4 regions of the Bradyrhizobium sp. UFLA05-112 genome follow, and region 1 is predicted to be linked to each of the others. Evidence: riboswitches for the same ligand, from Rfam matches in the RefSeq annotation. Region 1 holds a riboswitch; each other region holds the start of a gene.
The links. A riboswitch is a leader RNA that binds a small molecule or an ion and turns the genes downstream of it on or off. The one in region 1 is predicted to bind cobalamin.
Positions count from the first base shown of each region.

Region 1 (4,535 bases):
TGCAGGCCTTGCGGATCGAGCGACTGAAACGCCGTGCCGCCATCGAGCATCACCACCACGGTGTCGGCTCCGTCAGGCCAGCCGCCTTCGCGCAGTCGCCGCCCTGTCGTGACCAGGAAAGGCGCGCCGATATCGTTCAGCGGCAGCGCATGCGCCGCGCACAGCGCCTGGATCGACGTGATGCCGGGGATGACTTCGATCGCGGGCAAAGGATCAAGCCGTCGCGCGATCCTCAGGGACGAGTCATAGAGCGACGGGTCGCCCCAGATCAGCAACGCAACGCGGCCATCATGTACGAGATGGCCCGCGATCGCCTGCGACCAGGTCGCAGCGACCGCATCATGCCAGTCGTCGACGCCCTTGCGGTAGTCAGCCTCGCCGGCGTCACGCACCGGCAAGTCGAACTCCGCGATACGCGTCTCTTTGTTGGTGAGCACATCGGCGCAAATCGTCCGCCGCAGGTCGGCGAGATCGGACTTCTGCGTCCCCTTGCGCGGAATCAGCACGAGATCTGCCGCATTGATGGCACGGATCGCGGCAAGCGTGAGCTGCTCGGGATCGCCGCAACCGATACCTATCAGGGAGAGCGTGACCATCACGAGTGTGAAGGGCGACCATGAACGGCCGCCCCTCAGCTCATCTCTACGCCGCGTTGTGCAGGCGCGGGGTGACGAGGCCGGGCGCGGTGACGCCACGCAGCGATTTTGCCAGCGCCAGCACGGCGAGATCGGCCAGCGGCTCGATCACGATGACCAGCGCATAGGACGCGGCGAAGGTCGCGATGTTGGCGAGGTTCGCAGCGCCAAAGCCCGCGCCATAGATCGCCCAGAACGCAACCCAGGCGATGATGCCCGACTGATACGCCGTCGAGAGCGCCAGCGCCTGACGATACTGCAGGTCGACATAGGCCGTGTCGCGGGGGATGATGCGGGTCGCGAGCGCCTGGATCGCGAACAGCGGCACCAGCAGCGTGGTGACGTTCATGCCGTATTGCGGCAGGTCGGTCGGCACGAAGAACAAGCCTTGCAGCAAGAGACCAAGCGCGAGACCAAGGGCCGCCGGCGCCGCGCCGAACAGCAGGAACAGGGTCGAACCGAGGATGAAGTGCACCTCGGAAACCCCGACCGGGAAGTGCGGCAGGATCTCGAAGAAGGTGAAGACCAGCGCGGTGGTCGCAGCCGTCCGTACCGCAAACGAGCTGACGCCCTGCTCGCGCACGGTCTCCGCCGTAAGCTTCAGCGCAACGCCGCCAGTGGCGATGCCGGTTGCGTAACTCAACACGAGCTTGGCGCCCGTCACGATTCCTGGTTCGATATGCATGGTTCAAGTCCTTCCTGCCGTCACACCCGACGGCCTTGGCGTCCAAACGTGCAGGGCCGGTCTCCTGGCTCGCGGATCGAAGGGGATCTCCGGCCTTCCCGAGCCTTGCGGCCCAGTGGCGGATCGGAGCCCCTCACCGCTTACAGTCGCGGGGGCGGCTGGGGTTTGGGGCGCCGCAACTGGGTCCGCCCACCCCCATTCCCGATTATGCTCCGGCGCTTTGCGCCGCATCGAGCACCATGCCCCTCTTGTGTGCCTCTTTCGCAAGCCGGGCGTCAAGGGTCGAACGGCAACTGCGGACATCATCACGACGATTCTCCCGCTAGTGCGCCAAACAGGATGACGGCGGCGGTGGTCGCGGGCACGGCCTGCGCGAGCTCTTCGGCGAGCTTTGCGATCGTGGTGCGGACGAGCCGCTCGTCGGCGCGGCCCAGGGATTCCGCAAACAGCGCGGGCGTTTCCGGCGAAAGACCCTGCGCAATCAGCTTGGTGGCCAGTTCCGGGAACGTGCGCCGGCCCATATAGATCACCGTCGTCGCATCCGGGTCGGCCAGCGCCGCCCAGTTCAGATTTTGCGGAAGCTGCCCGGTCACATCGGCCCCGGTGACGAACTGCACCCGGCGCGCGGTATTCCGCCGGGTCAGCGGGATGCCGGCTTGCGCCGCCGCGACGCAGGCCGAGGTGACGCCGGGCACGATCTCGTAGCCGATCCCCGACGCCCGAAGCGTCTCGATCTCTTCCTCGAGCCGGCCGAAGATGCCGGCATCGCCGGATTTCAGCCGCACCACGCGCGCGCCGGTCGCCGCATAATCGACCAGCAGGCGGTTGACATGCTGCTGCTTGGTCGAGGGCCGGCCGGCGCGTTTTCCGACTGCCACCAGATTGGCGCCGGGTCGGGCAAGCTCGAGAATCGTGCCGGAAGCGAGATCGTCATAGAGCACGACGTCGGCCTCGCGCAGCCGCGCCGCGCCCTTGAGCGTCAAAAGCTCGGGATCGCCGGGACCGGCGGAGATGAAGGAGACGAAGCCGCTCACCGGTCCTCCGCAATCAAATGAAAGAAGGTGCCCGTCGCATATCCGCGTCGCGATCCGGTCTCCGCGACGGTTGCGCCCGTCGCGTCACGCACGATCGCAAGCGATACATCAGGCTGCGCGAGAATCGTCGAATAGTGGAATTCATGACCGCGCAGGCGCGCGCCGGGCTGATGTCCCGACATTGGCGCTGCGAGCTCGGCAAGACGGTAGCCAAGGTGCATGCGGCGCTTGGCAAAGCTCGTCTCCAGGCCCAAGAGGCCAAGCATCTCGTGCCGCGCGCCGTCGGCATCGGTCAAGGCCGCGCCCATCACCATGTAGCCGCCGCATTCGCCGTGGACCGGCCGCGTCTCGGCGAAGGCGCGCAAGCGCTCGCGAAAGCGCGCATTCGCGGCGATACGGCCGGCGTGCAGTTCCGGATAGCCGCCGGGCAGCCAGCACACATCGGCGCTTGCATCGGGTCCCTCATCGGCGAGCGGCGAGAACGGCAGGATCTCCGCACCGGCAGCACGCCAAGCCTCGAGCATATGCGGATAGACAAAGGAGAACGCGGCGTCGCGCGCTAGCGCAATGCGCTGGCCTGGCGGCGTGACGTTAACCCGGTTCGTGATTGCCCGCGATGTCCATGCAGATGCCGCGCCGAGCACGGCGTCGAGATCGACGTGCTCGCCGACGAAGCGCGCGGCCTCATCGATCAGGCGACCGATCTCCGTCTGCTCCTCCGCCTGCACCAGGCCGAGATGCCGTTTCGGCACGCTGATCTCGGCGTGGCGCGGCAGCGCGCCGAACACGGCAATGCCCGCATTGGCCAAAGCGCGGCGCACGAGGTCCTCATGCCGCGGGCTCGCGACGCGGTTGAGCACGACGCCGGCGAGACCCACCCCGCTGCGGAAATCCCGCAAGCCCGTCGCAATCGCGGCCGCCGTCTGGGCCTGGCCGGACGGATCGATCACCAGCAGCACCGGCCAGCCCATCATCTCCGCGATGTCGGCGGTGGCGCCCGTCCCCGAGACGCCGCGCGCGGCGACGCCGTCGAACAGGCCCATCGAACCCTCGGCCAGCACGAGATCGGCGTTCGCACCGCGGCTGACGAGATGCTCGATCGTCGCGCGATCCATCGCCCAGCTATCGATGTTGACGGAGGCACGCCCCGTGGCCGCGGCATGAAAAGCAGGATCGATGTAATCGGGGCCGCTCTTGAAGCACTGCACAGTGAGTCCGCGATCGCGATAGGCGCGCGCGAGCGCTAACGTCAGCGTCGTCTTGCCGACACCGGAAGCCGGCGCCGAGATGACGAAACCCGCAGGCATCACGACTCCTCCGGAAAACGCGGCGCCGGCCCGACCGGCCGGTAGCGGCGGTCATAGTCCGCGGCGTAAAGGCGGCTCTCTGAGAATTCCTCCGAGCCGAGTGTCCGGCCGACCAGGATGAGCGCGGTGCGCCCGAGCTCGGCGCCGACAGCCGCATCGAGCGTGGCAAGCGTCGCGCGCACGATGCGCTGGTCCGGCCAGCTCGCGCGCCAGACGATCGCCACCGGACAATCCGCGCCATAATGCGGCGTCAGCTCCGCAATCACCTTGTCGAGCAAATGGATCGACAGATGAATGGCAAGCACCGAGCCGGTCGCGGCGAACGCAGCAAGCTTCTCGCCCTCCGGCATCGCGCTCGCCCGGCCTGGCGTACGCGTCAGCACCACAGATTGCGTAAGCCCCGGCAAGGTCAGCTCGGCTTCCAGCGCTGCGGCGGCCGCCGAGAAGGACGGCACGCCCGGCGTGACGGTGAAGGGAATGCCGAGCGCGCGCAGGCGGCGCAATTGCTCACCCATCGCCGACCAAATCGAAACATCGCCCGAATGCAGCCGCGCGACATCCTTGCCTTCCGCGTGCGCGTTGGCAATCTCGGCGATGATCTCGTCGAGCGACAATGGCGCCGTGTTGACGATCCGGGCGCCCTTCGGGCAGTGCACCAGAACGCCTTCGGGCACGAGCGAGCCCGCATAAAGGCAAACCAGTGAGGCTGCGATCAGGTCGCGCCCGCGCAAGGTGAGGAGATCGGCGGCGCCCGGCCCTGCTCCAATGAAATGCACGGTCATTCGCCGTCTCCCTCCGCAATCGCCGCGGTCGCGGTCCGGTCCTGCGAGACCACGCGCGTCGCAATCAGGCGCGCATCACGGCCCGCTGCCGC
Region 1 is NZ_JBANBK010000003.1:192,629-197,163, forward strand. Features, by position in the region: gene cobF (precorrin-6A synthase (deacetylating)) at 1-596, opposite strand, end outside; gene SO180_RS03365 (energy-coupling factor ABC transporter permease) at 643-1,320, opposite strand; cobalamin riboswitch at 1,358-1,577, opposite strand; gene cobA (uroporphyrinogen-III C-methyltransferase) at 1,626-2,354, opposite strand; gene SO180_RS03375 (cobyrinic acid a,c-diamide synthase CobB) at 2,351-3,661, opposite strand; gene cobM (precorrin-4 C(11)-methyltransferase) at 3,661-4,443, opposite strand; gene SO180_RS03385 (cobalamin biosynthesis protein) at 4,440-4,535, opposite strand, start outside.

Region 2 (4,535 bases), on a different contig from region 1:
CATTGTGCCGGGCGAGCAGGATCGCTTCCTCGGCCTGGTCGAACGACTGCCCGAACTGACGGCCGGCGACCTCTCCGGCCTCATCTTCACCGTCGATCCATCGCAGCTCGGCGCGAAGGGATCGACTGGCGTCTTCGACTGGTCCGGCCGCTAAGGCCGCAACGCCGGCTCTCGGAAATCAAGGGATTGGCATCATGACGAACGAAGCGTCTTCAAAGCCCGCGCCCAAGAAGTCGGTCGCACTATCGGGCATCGTTGCCGGCAATACCGCGCTCTGCACAGTCGGCCGCACCGGCAACGATCTGCACTATCGCGGCTATGACATTCTCGATGTCGCAGAGACCTGCGAGTTCGAGGAGATCGCCTATCTGCTCGTGCACGGCAGCCTGCCGACGCCGGCCGAGCTTGCCGCCTACAAGACCAAGCTGAAGGGCCTGCGCGGCCTGCCCAATGCCGTCCGCGCGGCGTTGGAAGCTCTCCCCGCTGCAGCGCATCCGATGGACGTCATGCGCAGCGGCGTTTCAACGCTCGGCTGCGTGCTGCCGGAAGCACACGACCACAACCATCCTGGCGCCCGCGACATCGCCGATCGCCTGATGGCTTCGCTGGGCTCGATGCTGCTGTACTGGCACCACTTCGCCCAGAATGGCCGGCGCGTCGACGTCGAGACCGACGATGACACGATCGGCGGACACTTCCTGCATCTTCTGCACGGCCGTAAGCCGTCGGACTCGCATGTCCGTGCCATGCACACCTCGCTCAACCTCTACGCCGAGCACGAGTTCAACGCCTCGACCTTCACGGCTCGCTCGATCACCGGCACGGGCGCCGACATGTACTCGGCGATCACAGGCGCGATCGGCGCGTTGCGCGGGCCGAAGCACGGCGGCGCCAACGAAGTCGCCTTCGAGGTGCAGAAGCGTTATGGTGACGTCGATGAGGCCGACGCCGACATCCGCCGCCGGATCGCTGCCAAGGAAGTCGTGATCGGGTTTGGCCACCCCGTCTATACGATCGCCGACCCCCGCAACAAGGTGATCAAGGAAGTCGCGCGCCGCCTGTCGCGCGAGGCCGGCTCGATGAAGATGTTCGAGATCGCCGACCGGATCGAAGCCGTGATGGCGGAGACTAAAAAAATGTTCGCCAATCTCGACTGGTTCAGCGCGGTGTCCTATCACATGATGGACGTGCCGACCGCGATGTTCACGCCGCTGTTCGTGATCGCCCGCACGTCGGGATGGGCTGCCCACATCATCGAGCAGCGTATCGACAACAAGATCATCCGTCCGTCAGCCAATTACGTCGGTCCGGAGAATCTGACTTTCGTGCCGCTCGAACAGCGCAGCGGATTGCGCTCGTCGGTCCGCGCCGCCTGAGGAACTGCCAGATGCCCTATCTCGTTGCCGCCGATCTGCCGCAAGAGCCTGCCGGGCTCCGCTTCCGCGCGTTCCTGAAGCAGCCGGGCATTCTGAAGCTTCCTGGCGCGCATAACGGCATGGCGGCGCTCCAGGCCAAAGCGGCCGGCTTCGAGGCGCTGTATCTCTCGGGTGCCGCGATGACAGCATCGATGGGCCTGCCCGATCTCGGGATCATCACCGTTGATGAAGTTGCCTTCTTCATCCGCCAGATCGTCCGCGCGTCGGGCCTGCCCCTTCTCGTCGATGCGGACACCGGCTACGGCGAGGCACTCAACGTCATGCATGCCACGCGCGTGTTCGAGGATGCCGGCGCAGCTGCGCTTCATCTCGAAGACCAGATCTTGCCGAAGAAATGCGGTCATTTGAACGACAAGAAAATTGCCGATGCACATGATATGGCAGCCAAAGTGGCAGCCGCGTCAAAAGCTCGTCGCAATCTCGTGATCATCGCCAGGACCGATGCGGCCTCAAGCGAAGGCCTCGATGGCGCCGTTGCCCGTGCCAAACTCTATATGGAGGCGGGTGCCGACGCGATCTTCCCCGAAGCGCTTAACACTGCCGAGATGTTCCGCGCCTTTGCCGAGCGTATGCCTGGCTTACCCCTGCTCGCCAATATGACCGAATTCGGAAAGACGCCGTTCTTCACAGCCGCGGAGTTCGAGGCGATGGGCTACGCCATGGTGATCTGGCCCGTGTCCTCGTTGCGCGTGGCGAACAAAGCGCAAGCAGAACTTTATGCTGCAATTTCGCGTGATGGAGGCACGCATAAGCTCGTCGACCGTATGCAGACGCGCGCGGAACTCTACGCGACAATCGGATTACACAATTACGAAGCTTTGGATGCCTCGATCATTCAAACAATCGTTCCGTCCGGTATGCCGCAGCGCAAGTGAACGGCGAGAGGTTGACGCCCCCCTCTCTTCCAGATAATCGGAATCGTCGAGGTTCTCCGGGTCCCACTTGATCCGGAGCTAAGAGGGAAGCCGGTGCGCTCCCGGTCCATTCGGACTGACGCAATGCCGGCGCTGCCCCCGCAACTGTAAGCGGTGAGCTCGCATCCAAAAGTGTCACTGAAGCACGTGCTTTGGGAAGGCCAGGATGCAGGCGACGACCCGCGAGCCAGGAGACCTGCCCCCGACAACATAATCGTCCACGGGCGGGGTGTCCCGGTGGTACGCCAAGCAGCTGCCGCATCTGCGGCTGCCCTGCCTGCATCCGCCATGGCCTTTTGCCCCCACCACAATGGGGTTAAAGCTATGACTTCTCTTTCACTTCCAGTCGCAACACTCGGCACGCCCCGCATCGGGCCACGCCGCGAACTCAAGCTCGCGCTCGAAGCCTTCTGGGCCGGCAAGATCAGCGAGCAGGAGCTTCTCGAAATCGCAGCCGGGCTCCGTGCTGCCAACTGGGCTCGCCAGAAATCGCTCGGCGCAACCATCATCCCGTCGAGCGATTTCTCGCTTTACGACCAGGTGCTCGACACCAGCGTCATGGTTGGCGCCATCCCCGATGCCTACGGCTGGAAGGGCGGCCTGGTCTCGCTCAAGACCTATTTCGCGATGGCACGCGGATCACAGGGCGACGCACACGACGCGAGTTGCGGTCACGCCCATCATGGACAGGTGCAACAGCGCAGGAAATGACCAAGTGGTTCGACACCAACTACCACTACATGGTTCCGGAATTTCACAAGGGCCAGACCTTCAAGCTCTCCTCGCGCAAGGTGATCCAGGAGTACGATGAAGCCAAGGCGCTCGGCTATCAGACCCGTCCGGTGCTGGTCGGTCCCGTCACCTTCCTGAAGCTCGGCAAAAGCCATGACGCGGCGGTCGATCCAATCTCGCTGCTCGATGGCCTGCTGCCCGTCTATGTCGACGTTCTCCAGGAGCTCGCCAAGCGCGGCGCTGAATGGGTCCAGATCGACGAGCCTTGCCTGGTGCTCGATCTCAATGAGATCGAGCGGAACGCACTCCAGCGCGCCTATACGCGCTTCGCCAAGGACGTGCCCAACGTCAAGATCATGCTCGCCACCTATTTCGGCGCGATTGGCGACAACCTTGCAACCGCTCTGGCGCTCCCGGTAGCCGGGCTGCACGTCGACCTGATCCGCGCGCCGCAGCAGCTGAGCCAGGTCGAATCCGGCGCCCGCGCCGACCTCGTGATCTCGCTCGGTGTCATCGACGGCCGTAACGTCTGGCGCTCCAACCTGTCGGCGCTGATCGACCGCTACAAGCCGATCATTGCCAGGCTCGGCCCCGGCCGCGTGCAGATCGCGCCGTCCTGTTCGCTGCTGCATACGCCGATCGATCTCGAGCTTGAGACCGGCCTCGATCCCGACGTCAAGAGCTGGCTTGCCTTCTCGGTGCAGAAGATCGCGGAGCTGTCCACGCTAGCGAGGGCCCTCGCAGGCGATGACAGCGTCGCCGATGCCCTCGCCGCTTCGGACAAGGCCGCGAAAGCCCGCCAGATCTCACCCAAGATCCACGACGCGGCGGTCGCCAAACGCATGGCGGCGATCGACGACGCCATGCGCCGTCGTACCAGCGCTTTTGCGAGCCGCGCGGAGATCCAACGCAAGCGCTTTGGCCTTCCGGCCTTCCCGACGACGACGATCGGCTCGTTCCCGCAGACCGCGGACGTGCGCAATGCCCGCGCCGCGCATGCCAAGGGCAAGCTGACCGACGCGCAGTACGAGCACTCAAGGAGCAAACCGCCCGCACGGTGCGCTGGCAGGAGGAGATCGGGCTCGACGTGCTCGTCCATGGCGAGTTCGAACGCAACGACATGGTGCAGTATTTTGGCGAGCAGCTCTCCGGCTTCGTCTTCACCCGGTATGGCTGGGTGCAGTCCTACGGCTCCCGCTACGTCCGCCCGCCGATCCTGTTCGGCGATGTCTCGCGGCCAAAACCAATGACGGTCGACTGGTGGCGCTATTCGCAGTCGCTGACGAAGAAGCCGATGAAGGCGATGCTCACCGGGCCGGTGACGATCCTGAACTGGTCATTCGTGCGCGACGATCTTCCGCGGAGCGAGGCCTGCCGCCAGATCGCGCTCGCGATCCGCGACGAGGTCACCGACCTCGAAAAGGCCGGCGCGACCATGATCCAGATCGACGAA
Region 2 is NZ_JBANBK010000011.1:45,503-50,037, reverse strand. Features, by position in the region: gene SO180_RS08875 (MmgE/PrpD family protein) at 1-154, shown strand, start outside; gene prpC (bifunctional 2-methylcitrate synthase/citrate synthase) at 195-1,376, shown strand; gene prpB (methylisocitrate lyase) at 1,388-2,311, shown strand; cobalamin riboswitch at 2,344-2,569, shown strand; partial or broken gene metE (5-methyltetrahydropteroyltriglutamate--homocysteine S-methyltransferase) at 2,675-4,535, shown strand, end outside.
Region 2: linked by a shared signal. The riboswitch ahead of metE (5-methyltetrahydropteroyltriglutamate--homocysteine S-methyltransferase) and the one ahead of SO180_RS03365 (energy-coupling factor ABC transporter permease) in region 1 are both predicted to bind cobalamin.

Region 3 (4,535 bases), on a different contig from region 1:
ACGAAGGTTCCATCGGTGTGCCACAAGTCGGCCCGGCTACCGGCGCGGGCAGAGTCAAGCTCGATGATCGACCTCGTTCCCATTATGGCACCGAGCGTTGGATGAGGTGCCAGACTTCCAAAACGAAGTGTAAAGCGCTCCTGCTCAGCATCGTCGAGATGACCCTGGTCGCGGAAGAAAATAACCTTGTGCTCCAGCAGCAGCTCATTGATCGCGGCGATCGTCTGGTCCGGCAAGTCTCCCGACAGCTTGACGTTTCGGATCTCTGCGCCGATGCGCGCTGCGCGTTTGACGATGTCGGCACGAGGAATGATGCTATCCGACGATACGGCTGCATCCATGGTGACACTCTCCAATTTGCAGCAACAGCGACGAGCTCTTCTTGTGCTCTTGAGGCGACCTCGTAAAATTGACCGGGTCTGTCAGTTCGATCAATTCCTAGTATTGGTAGTTGACCGATCCAAAATGCCTTGCACTTCGCTGGGACGTTGATGCAGATGTTGCAGTTCGGTGCCGACGAACAAGAAAACCGTCCGCGTTGGAATCGACAACGACGCTCCTCAAGGTCTCGTTGGCCGAGATCTATTTTGCTTCCTTCGTACTGTTCGATCGATGGCGATCTTGACGGCGGCGGAGGTCGACGCCATGAAGGTATAAGACGCACTTTACGACGCACTCGCACGTGTTAGGCGCGAGCTCGTCGAGCAGATCCTGCCGCGTGAAGCTTTGCGCGACGATTGCTCCGGACAGATGCGAAGGGCTCGATGCTTTCTTCGTTAAGACAGACCTGCCCGGCCAGAAGCCGCAGCAAAGGTAATCCGCAGAGGTTGACGTTACCCCTCTGGTGCAGATAATCGAAGTTGTCGAGGTTCTCCAGATCTCTCTTGATCTGGTGCTAAGAGGGAAGCCGGTGCGTCCTCGATCCGTTCAGGATTGAATCAATGCCGGCGCTGCCCCCGCAACTGTAAGCGGCGAGCCCGCATCCATACGTGTCACTGAAGCAGGCGCTTCGGGAAGGCCGGATGCAGGCGATGACTCGCGAGCCAGGAGACCTGCCCCGACAACATAATCGACCACGGGCGGGGTGTCCGGTGGTACGCCAAGCAGCAGGGCGTTTTCGCGGCCCTCCTGCCTGCGTCTCCGCCATAGCCTTTGCTCCAACCACAATGGGGTTAAAGCTATGTCTCTTCCCTCACTTCCTGTCGCAACCCTCGGCATGCCACGTATCGGGCCACGCCGCGAACTCAAACTGGCGCTCGAAGGCTACTGGGAGGGCAAGATCAACGACCGGCAGCTTCTTGAAGCTGCGGCCGGCCTTCGTGTCGCTAACTGGGCACGGCAGAATTCGCTTGGCGTCACCGTCATCCCATCGAATGATTTCTCACTCTATGACCAGGTTCTCGACACGAGCGTCATGGTTGGCGCGATTCCTAAAGCGTACGGCTGGGAGGACGGTCCGGTCTCGCTGACAACCTATTTCGCCATGGCACGGGGCTCGCAAGACCAGGAGCACGACGGTCAAGCCCATCATGGCCATGGCGCCGCTGCGCAGGAAATGACCAAGTGGTTCGATACCAATTACCACTACATGGTGCCCGAATTCCATAAAGGTCAGACCTTCAGGCTTTCCTCCCGTAAGCCGATCGAGGAATATGAGGAGGCGAAAGCCCTTGGCTATCAAACACGGCCTGTCCTGATCGGACCAGTCACCTTCCTTAAGCTCGGCAAGAGCGCCGACTTGGCGTTTGATCCGATTTCGCTGCTCGATAGTCTCGTTCCGGTCTATGTCGAGGTCCTCCAAGAACTGGCGAAACGTGGAGCCGAGTGGGTCCAGCTTGACGAGCCCTGCTTGGTGCTCGATCTGGACGAGACCACACGAAGCGCGCTGCAGCGTGTCTATCGGCGTTTCGCCAAGGAGGTGCCCGGCATCAAGATCATGCTTGCCACTTATTTCGGTGCAATTGGCGACAATCTGGCGACAGCTCTGGGGCTGCCAGTCGCCGGATTGCACGTCGATCTGGTCCGCGCTCCTCAACAATTGAGCCAGATTGAACCCGGCGCCCGCGCGGACCTCGTGATTTCACTCGGCATCATCGATGGCCGCAACGTGTGGCGCGCCGACCTGTCGGCACTCGTGGAGCGGTTCAGGCCCGTCATTGCAACGTTCGGCAAGGATCGCGTGCAGCTGGCGCCGTCCTGCTCACTCCTTCATGTCCCAATCGACCTTGAGCTGGAGACCGATCTCGATTCTGACGTAAAGAGCTGGCTTGCCTTCTCGGTTCAGAAGATCGGCGAGCTCGCGACCTTGGCAAAAGCGCTCGCGGTCGACGGAAAGGTCGTTGCCGCCGCGTTTGCCGAATCGGACTTTGCGGCGACGGCCCGCCGAGCTTCGCCAAAGATCCATGACACGACCGTTGCCCAGCGTACGGCGGCGATTGATGCGGTTATGCGCCGCCGCAATAGCGCTTTTGAGAGCCGCGCCGAGGTTCAGCGCAAGCGTTTCGGCCTGCCGCTTTTCCCAACGACCACGATCGGGTCGTTCCCGCAGACGGCAGAAGTCCGCACTGCTCGCGCCGCGCGTGCCAAGGGAAAGTTAACGGACGCGCAATATGAACAATTCCTGAAGGATGAAACGGCTCGCGCCGTCCGATGGCAGGAAGACATCGGACTCGACGTGCTCGTACACGGCGAGTTCGAGCGCAACGATATGGTCCAGTATTTCGCTGAGCAGCTCTCCGGGTTCCTATTTACTAAGCACGGCTGGGTGCAATCTTATGGCTCCCGTTACGTTCGCCCTCCGATCTTATTCGGCGATGTCTCCCGGCCGAAGGCGATGACCGTCGAATGGTGGAGCTACGCGCAATCGCTGACCAGGAAGCCTATGAAGGCCATGCTTACGGGGCCGGTGACGATCCTGAATTGGTCGTTCGTCCGTGACGACATTCCGCGCAGCGAGGCCTGCCGTCAGATCGCGCTCGCGATCCGGGACGAGGTCGCCGACCTCGAAAAGGCGGGCGCGACCATGATCCAAATCGATGAGGCAGCGCTACGCGAAGGTTTGCCGCTCCGTCGATCCGACTGGAAGGCCTATCTCGACTGGGCCGTGGAGAGCTTCCGCATCTGCTCCTCTGGTGTTGCCGACGCAACGCAGATCCATACCCATATGTGCTATTCGGAGTTCAATGCCATCATTGATGGAATCGCCGCGATGGACGCTGATGTCATCTCGATCGAAACCTCCCGTTCTAAGATGGAACTGCTCGATGCATTCACCGCCTTCAAATACCCGAACGACATCGGCCCCGGCGTCTATGACATCCACTCGCCGCGCGTGCCCGAAGCCACTGAGATGAAGGATCTCATCGCGCTGGCCCGCCAACGGCTGTCGGACTCACAGCTCTGGATCAATCCGGATTGCGGTCTGAAGACTCGTCAATGGGAGGAAGTCCGTCCGGCGCTCATCAACATGGTTGCAGCGGCCCGCGAACTACGCAAGGCGGGCTGACGCCAGCGTGACCTTGCGCCTGCAACAGCTCCTGCAGCAGCTTCTCCGGCGGGATTGACGGCGGTCCAATCGACCGAATAGAGCGCGACACACTCGCGCTCAAGCGCCGAACGCGGCTCGTTCACCATCGTCCGGGTTGCTTGCAGCGGATGATCACGTTGCCCTCGCCCAGCTTTTACTGTCTCGACGGGTAAGCCTGACTACTTCCATGGACATCGACGAAGACGGGCCTTTTCTTGCTAGACGGCGCTCAACGGAAATTAGTTGCCACTCCGCGCGCACGAACAATTATAGATCAGATTGTATATTCGCTAAAACGTCGCCGGCCACGATTTCGGGGTCTCCAAGCTCAAGGTCATGCAGGCTCGCTTGAACAAACTCCAACACCTTGTGATTGGCCGCAATGGCGCTTTCGCGATCCTCGAAGATCATAACAGCGACACAGATACCTTCGCCTGCATCCAACACGTAGTAAGATCTGAAACCATGCGCTTCCCTTAGGATCTGACCGATACCGCTTTTGGCGCGGCGAGCAGCATCCGCAACCGAACGAACTTTGAGGTACTTGAGAATGACCATGTACATCGAAGCGCCTCGACTTTCAGTTCCACCTCACCTATCAAAGCCCATCGAGCCGCGCTTGGACGAGCTCCCACTCCCGCTGTGGCCACAACGCCCGCCCCAAAGGGCCTGCGCTAGGGATTGTTAGTGGGCGACTGAGAGTGAGCCGACCCGCCTCGTTGCCGTACATGATGGCCCAGAGCTGCGGACAGCTCAACCAAAGCCGGCCGGTTACGTGTCAGCCGCTCGCAACTGAAGAACCCCATCATTCTGCCTCACAGAACTAAAATTCCAGACGTTGATCACAACTCAACCTGTTAGCGCTATCACAATCTACTACCCGTTTAAATTGCCTACGTAAAGTTTTATGATTGAGCCGCTCCGCTACTGGAGCGATATGGAGTCGGAAATGTCTCAAGCAAAGTGGAAATTGACGAACTGGATGGCCGCGGCCTGCCTAGGCCTGTTC
Region 3 is NZ_JBANBK010000024.1:76,676-81,210, forward strand. Features, by position in the region: gene SO180_RS16420 (TauD/TfdA dioxygenase family protein) at 1-341, opposite strand, end outside; cobalamin riboswitch at 850-1,074, shown strand; gene metE (5-methyltetrahydropteroyltriglutamate--homocysteine S-methyltransferase) at 1,181-3,505, shown strand; partial or broken gene SO180_RS16430 (IS5/IS1182 family transposase) at 3,528-3,672, opposite strand; gene SO180_RS16435 (hypothetical protein) at 3,794-4,090, opposite strand; gene SO180_RS16440 (avidin/streptavidin family protein) at 4,434-4,535, shown strand, end outside.
Region 3: linked by a shared signal. The riboswitch ahead of metE (5-methyltetrahydropteroyltriglutamate--homocysteine S-methyltransferase) and the one ahead of SO180_RS03365 (energy-coupling factor ABC transporter permease) in region 1 are both predicted to bind cobalamin.

Region 4 (4,535 bases), on a different contig from region 1:
GAACAGGTTCTGGTAATTCGGCTCGATCGACTGCGACACGCCGCAGATGTTGGAGATCGTCGCTGTCGGCGCGATCGCCATGACGTTCGAATTGCGCATGCCGCCTGCCACTATCTTCTTGCGGAGGCGATCCCAGTCAAGCGTCGAGAAGCGATCGACATCGAGCCCGCCGCGCGAGTCGGCAACGAACTGGATAGAGTCGAGCGGCAAAATGCCCTTCGACCACAGCGAGCCCTCGAAGCTCGGATAGCGGCCGCGCTCGGTGGCGAGATCGGAGGATGCCTCGATGGCGTGGAAGGAGATCGCTTCCATGCTGATGTCGGCGAAAGCGATCGCCGCTTCGGACGCGATCGGGATACGCTGGACCTGAAGTGCCTCCTGGTACCCCATCAGGCCGAGCCCGACCGGCCGATGGCGCATGTTGGAGCGGCGCGCCTCAGGGATGGTGTAGAAATTGATGTCGATGACGTTGTCGAGCATACGCACCGCCGTCGTCACCGTCCGCTTCAGCTTGGCCTGGTCGATACCGTTAGCTCCGACATGGGCGAGCATGTTGACGGAGCCGAGATTGCAGACCGCGACCTCGTCGGCAGAGGTGTTCAGCGTGATCTCGGTGCAGAGGTTCGAGGAATGGATCACACCCATGTGGCGCTGCGGCGAGCGCAGGTTGCAGGGGTCCTTGAAGGTAATCCAGGGATGGCCGGTCTCGAACAGCATGGTCAGCATGCGGCGCCAGAGGTCGGTCGCACGCACGGTCTTGAACACACGCATGCCACCGGCCTTCACCTTGGCTTCATAGGCCTCATAGGCCATCTTGAAGGACGTCCCATACAGATCGTGCAAATCGGGCGTCTCGTCCGGCGAGAAGAGCGTCCACTCGTCGTCGGCGTCGACGCGCTGCATGAACAGGTCCGGCACCCAGTTGGCGGTGTTCATGTCGTGGGTGCGGCGGCGGTCATCGCCGGTGTTCTTGCGCAGATCGAGGAATTCCTCGATGTCGACGTGCCAGGTCTCCAGATAGGCGCAGACCGCGCCCTTGCGCTTGCCGCCCTGGTTGACGGCGATCGCGGTGTCGTTGGCCACCTTCAGGAACGGGATGATGCCCTGGCTTTCGCCGTTGGTGCCCTTGATGTGGGCTCCGAGGCCGCGCACCGGTGTCCAATCGTTGCCAAGGCCGCCGGAGTACTTTGCGAGCAGCGCATTGTCCTTGATCGACTTGAAGATGCCATCGAGGTCGTCCGATACGGTGGTGAGGAAGCAGGACGACAGCTGCGGGCGCAGCGTGCCGGAATTGAACAGCGTCGGCGTCGAGCCCATGAAGTCGAACGACGACAAGAGATCGTAGAACTCGATCGCCTTGGCTTCGCGGTCGATCTCTCGAATTGCCAGGCCCATCGCCACGCGCATGAAGAAGGCCTGCGGCAGTTCGATCCGCTTGCCTTGCTGATGCAGGAAATAGCGGTCGTACAGCGTCTGAAGGCCGAGGAACTGGAAGTTCAGGTCTCGCTCAGGCTTCAGCGCCGCGGCGATGCGGCCGAGATCGAAGCGGGCGAGTTCGGGATCGAGCAGTTCGGCTGCGATGCCGACCTTCACATAGGCCGGAAAGTATTCGGCATAGTGCGTCGCCATATCGCCCTGCGAGGCCAACGTCGTAACGCAATGGACATGCGACAGCACCTCGCCGCGGAGCTTGTCGAGCAGCAGGCGTGCGCTGACATAGGCATAACTCGGCTCCTGCTCGACCAGCGTGCGCGCGGCCATGATCGAGGCCAGCGCCAGCTCGTCCTGGCTGATGCCGTCGTAGAGATTGCGGGTGGTCTCGGCCAGCACGGGGGCTGCGGAGACGCCGTCGAGACCGGCGCAGGCCTCATTGATGATCAGTTCGAGCCGGCGCGTGTCCAGACCGACGCGCGAGCCGTCCGGCAGCGTGACGTGAAGGATCGGTGCGGCGATGGGCGCCGGCTGCGCGGCCGCTTCCTCGGCGCGCTGGCGGGACCGTTCCTCGCGGTACAGCACATAGGCCCGGGTGACCTTGTGGTGCTCGCTGCGCATCAAGGCGAGTTCGACCTGATCCTGCACATCCTCGATATGAAAGGTGCGCCCCTCACCTGCGCGGCGCATCAGGGCTGCTATGACTTCGGCCGTCAATTGCTCGACGCTCTCGTGAACGCGGCGCGAAGCAACCGCAGTGCTGCCCTCTACCGCGAGGAAAGCCTTGGTCATTGCGACCGCGATCTTGGCGGAATCGAACGGCGAGACCTTCCCGTTGCGGCGGATGATCTGCATGGCCGGCTCGCTGGAAGCAGCCGCAAGTGACTGTGGACGCAACTGGATGATGGGTGCGGAAGCGGTGTCCGCGTCGTGCAGGTTCAGTGACATCAAAGGGCCCCGTGATGCGCGCGTTGTGTTTGGACGGGGCGATAAGGAAGGACGCTGCCGGAACGCCGGCAGACGTGTTGCCGGACGGTGCGTGCAAGCGACCGCCGGGACACCCCGCCCGTGGACGTTCAGATCTTCACGGCAGGTCTCCTGGCTCGCAGGTCGTTGCTTGCTTCCTGTCTTCCCGGCGCGGCGCACCAGTGACGTTGTCCGGAAGCAGCTCGCTGCTGACAGTTGCGGGGGCAGCGCCGGAATTCCGCACCAAAGGCGCAGTTCACCGGCTTCCCTCTTAGCCACTACATCTTGCGATGCAGCAGGACCGTGACACCCATATATGGAGATATTCGAGGCAAGCTGTCAATGATTGTTTTCATGGGGGGCGCACGCGGACGGCCATCCCCAATCAGTTATCGAGTATTGACGAGCTCAAGCATGCTTCTGATAGGTCGCCACCATAGTCAATTCGCACAGCCGGCTAATGCTCTCAATCCTTGCTCATAGCCAGAAAGCATCTTACGCGCGTCGAGGCTTCTCTCGGCGCCGGCTCTCGCAGCTTGCTTCATCCCTTTGAGGAAATTCCGATCGAGCGCAAGCTTTTCAATTCTATTGGCAAATTCGCAAATCTGTCGCGGCTGGCAAAGAAAGCCGTTTACGCCATCCTGTATGAGCTCTGGCAGTCCACCAACGGCGGAAGCAATAACTGGAACCCCGAGCGCGAGCGCCTCTAACACGACGACCGGCCGACCATCCAGCCGCGAAGGCAGCACGAGCACATCGTATGATGCAATCCATGGACGAACATCTTCAACCTCCCCGATGAGATGGAAGCGACCGCCGAGATTTGCCCTTACAAGAGCACTTTCAATGCTAGAGCGAAGCGCCCCGGCTCCAGTCATTACAAAGTGGATTGGCAAGTGCGATAGTTTCTGTGCGACCTCGACAAAAGCCAAAGGATCCTTTTCCTCGGACCATCGCCCCGAAAAGCCGACGATAAGCTCTTCCGATGTCGCGCTCAGTCGATCCACCACGGAAGCGTCTCGTGAGCTTGGCACGTACCTGTCGAGGTCGATCCCGCTGGAGATCTGCTGGACGCGATCCGAAGACACTCCCGCATCCTTCAGGAACCGTAACACCTCTCGATTTTCCACGAAATTTAGGTCGATGAGCTCAGCATATTTCCGATTGCTTCTTGTGTGACCGACCGTGTTGAACAGCATATCGGCTACTTTCAGCGTCGGAAATTTCGCACGAAGGACAGGCAGATGATTGTACATGAAAGCGCTGCCTGCGATCCAGACGACATCTATCTCGCGCGACACAATCAAGTAGGACACGAAGTCTGGCCATCGATCGATGGTAAGGAAGCGCGGCAAGTGGAAGATTTCCGCAGTTGCTTCCTCGAACCAGCTGGTCGCGTCGCCGTGCTCGTGACCGGGATCAATCGAGGTGATAACTGTTATGCTCCATCCTTCTTTAGCAAGATGCGCGACGATGCTGCTGAGGAGCCGCTCTGCCCCGCCTATGATCGTGAACGGAAGCGCGAGAAGGATCGAAGGCTTTCCGCCGCTTCGGTGAGCTCGCTCCCTGAAGTTCAGAAGGGGTTCATCCGGACGCTTGTCGGTTGCTGCAGCAAGGCGCGAGTTTCGGTGCGCTGCAGGCGTGACAAGATCGCCCAGCGCTTCCTGAATTAGCTTACGGTGAATGGTCATGCTGTATAAATCCGACTGGGTGCTCAGGCTTGGACCGTGCCGGCGATACAAGAACAAATGCTCCTTGGAAAAGTTGTGAATTCTCGCTCCCATTGCAGCGAGCCGCGCCCAAAACAGCCAATCCTCGTAGACATGTCCGGTGATCGCGCGATCAGTGTCGCGAAAGCCGCCAGCCTTTTGCCAAAGGCTATGACGAAATACTGCACAGGTCAGAACATGATTACCTTCGACCATATCCGAAAGTATCGGGTCATCAAGAATTCCGATTTTTTCATCAGTGCTCCCGAATTGTTGCATCGCGCAGGAGACAACGTCATATCCATAGGTCTCAAGCAGGAACACGGCCTTTTCGATATAGGTTGGTTTGAGCAAGTCATCGGCATCCAGGCAGCAAATGTACTTGCCACGCCCGTTGCGTATGCCGAAGTTTCGATTGGCTCCGACTTG
Region 4 is NZ_JBANBK010000011.1:14,842-19,376, reverse strand. Features, by position in the region: gene SO180_RS08750 (ribonucleoside-diphosphate reductase subunit alpha) at 1-2,379, opposite strand, end outside; cobalamin riboswitch at 2,503-2,718, opposite strand; gene SO180_RS08745 (glycosyltransferase) at 2,838-4,535, opposite strand, start outside.
Region 4: linked by a shared signal. The riboswitch ahead of SO180_RS08750 (ribonucleoside-diphosphate reductase subunit alpha) and the one ahead of SO180_RS03365 (energy-coupling factor ABC transporter permease) in region 1 are both predicted to bind cobalamin.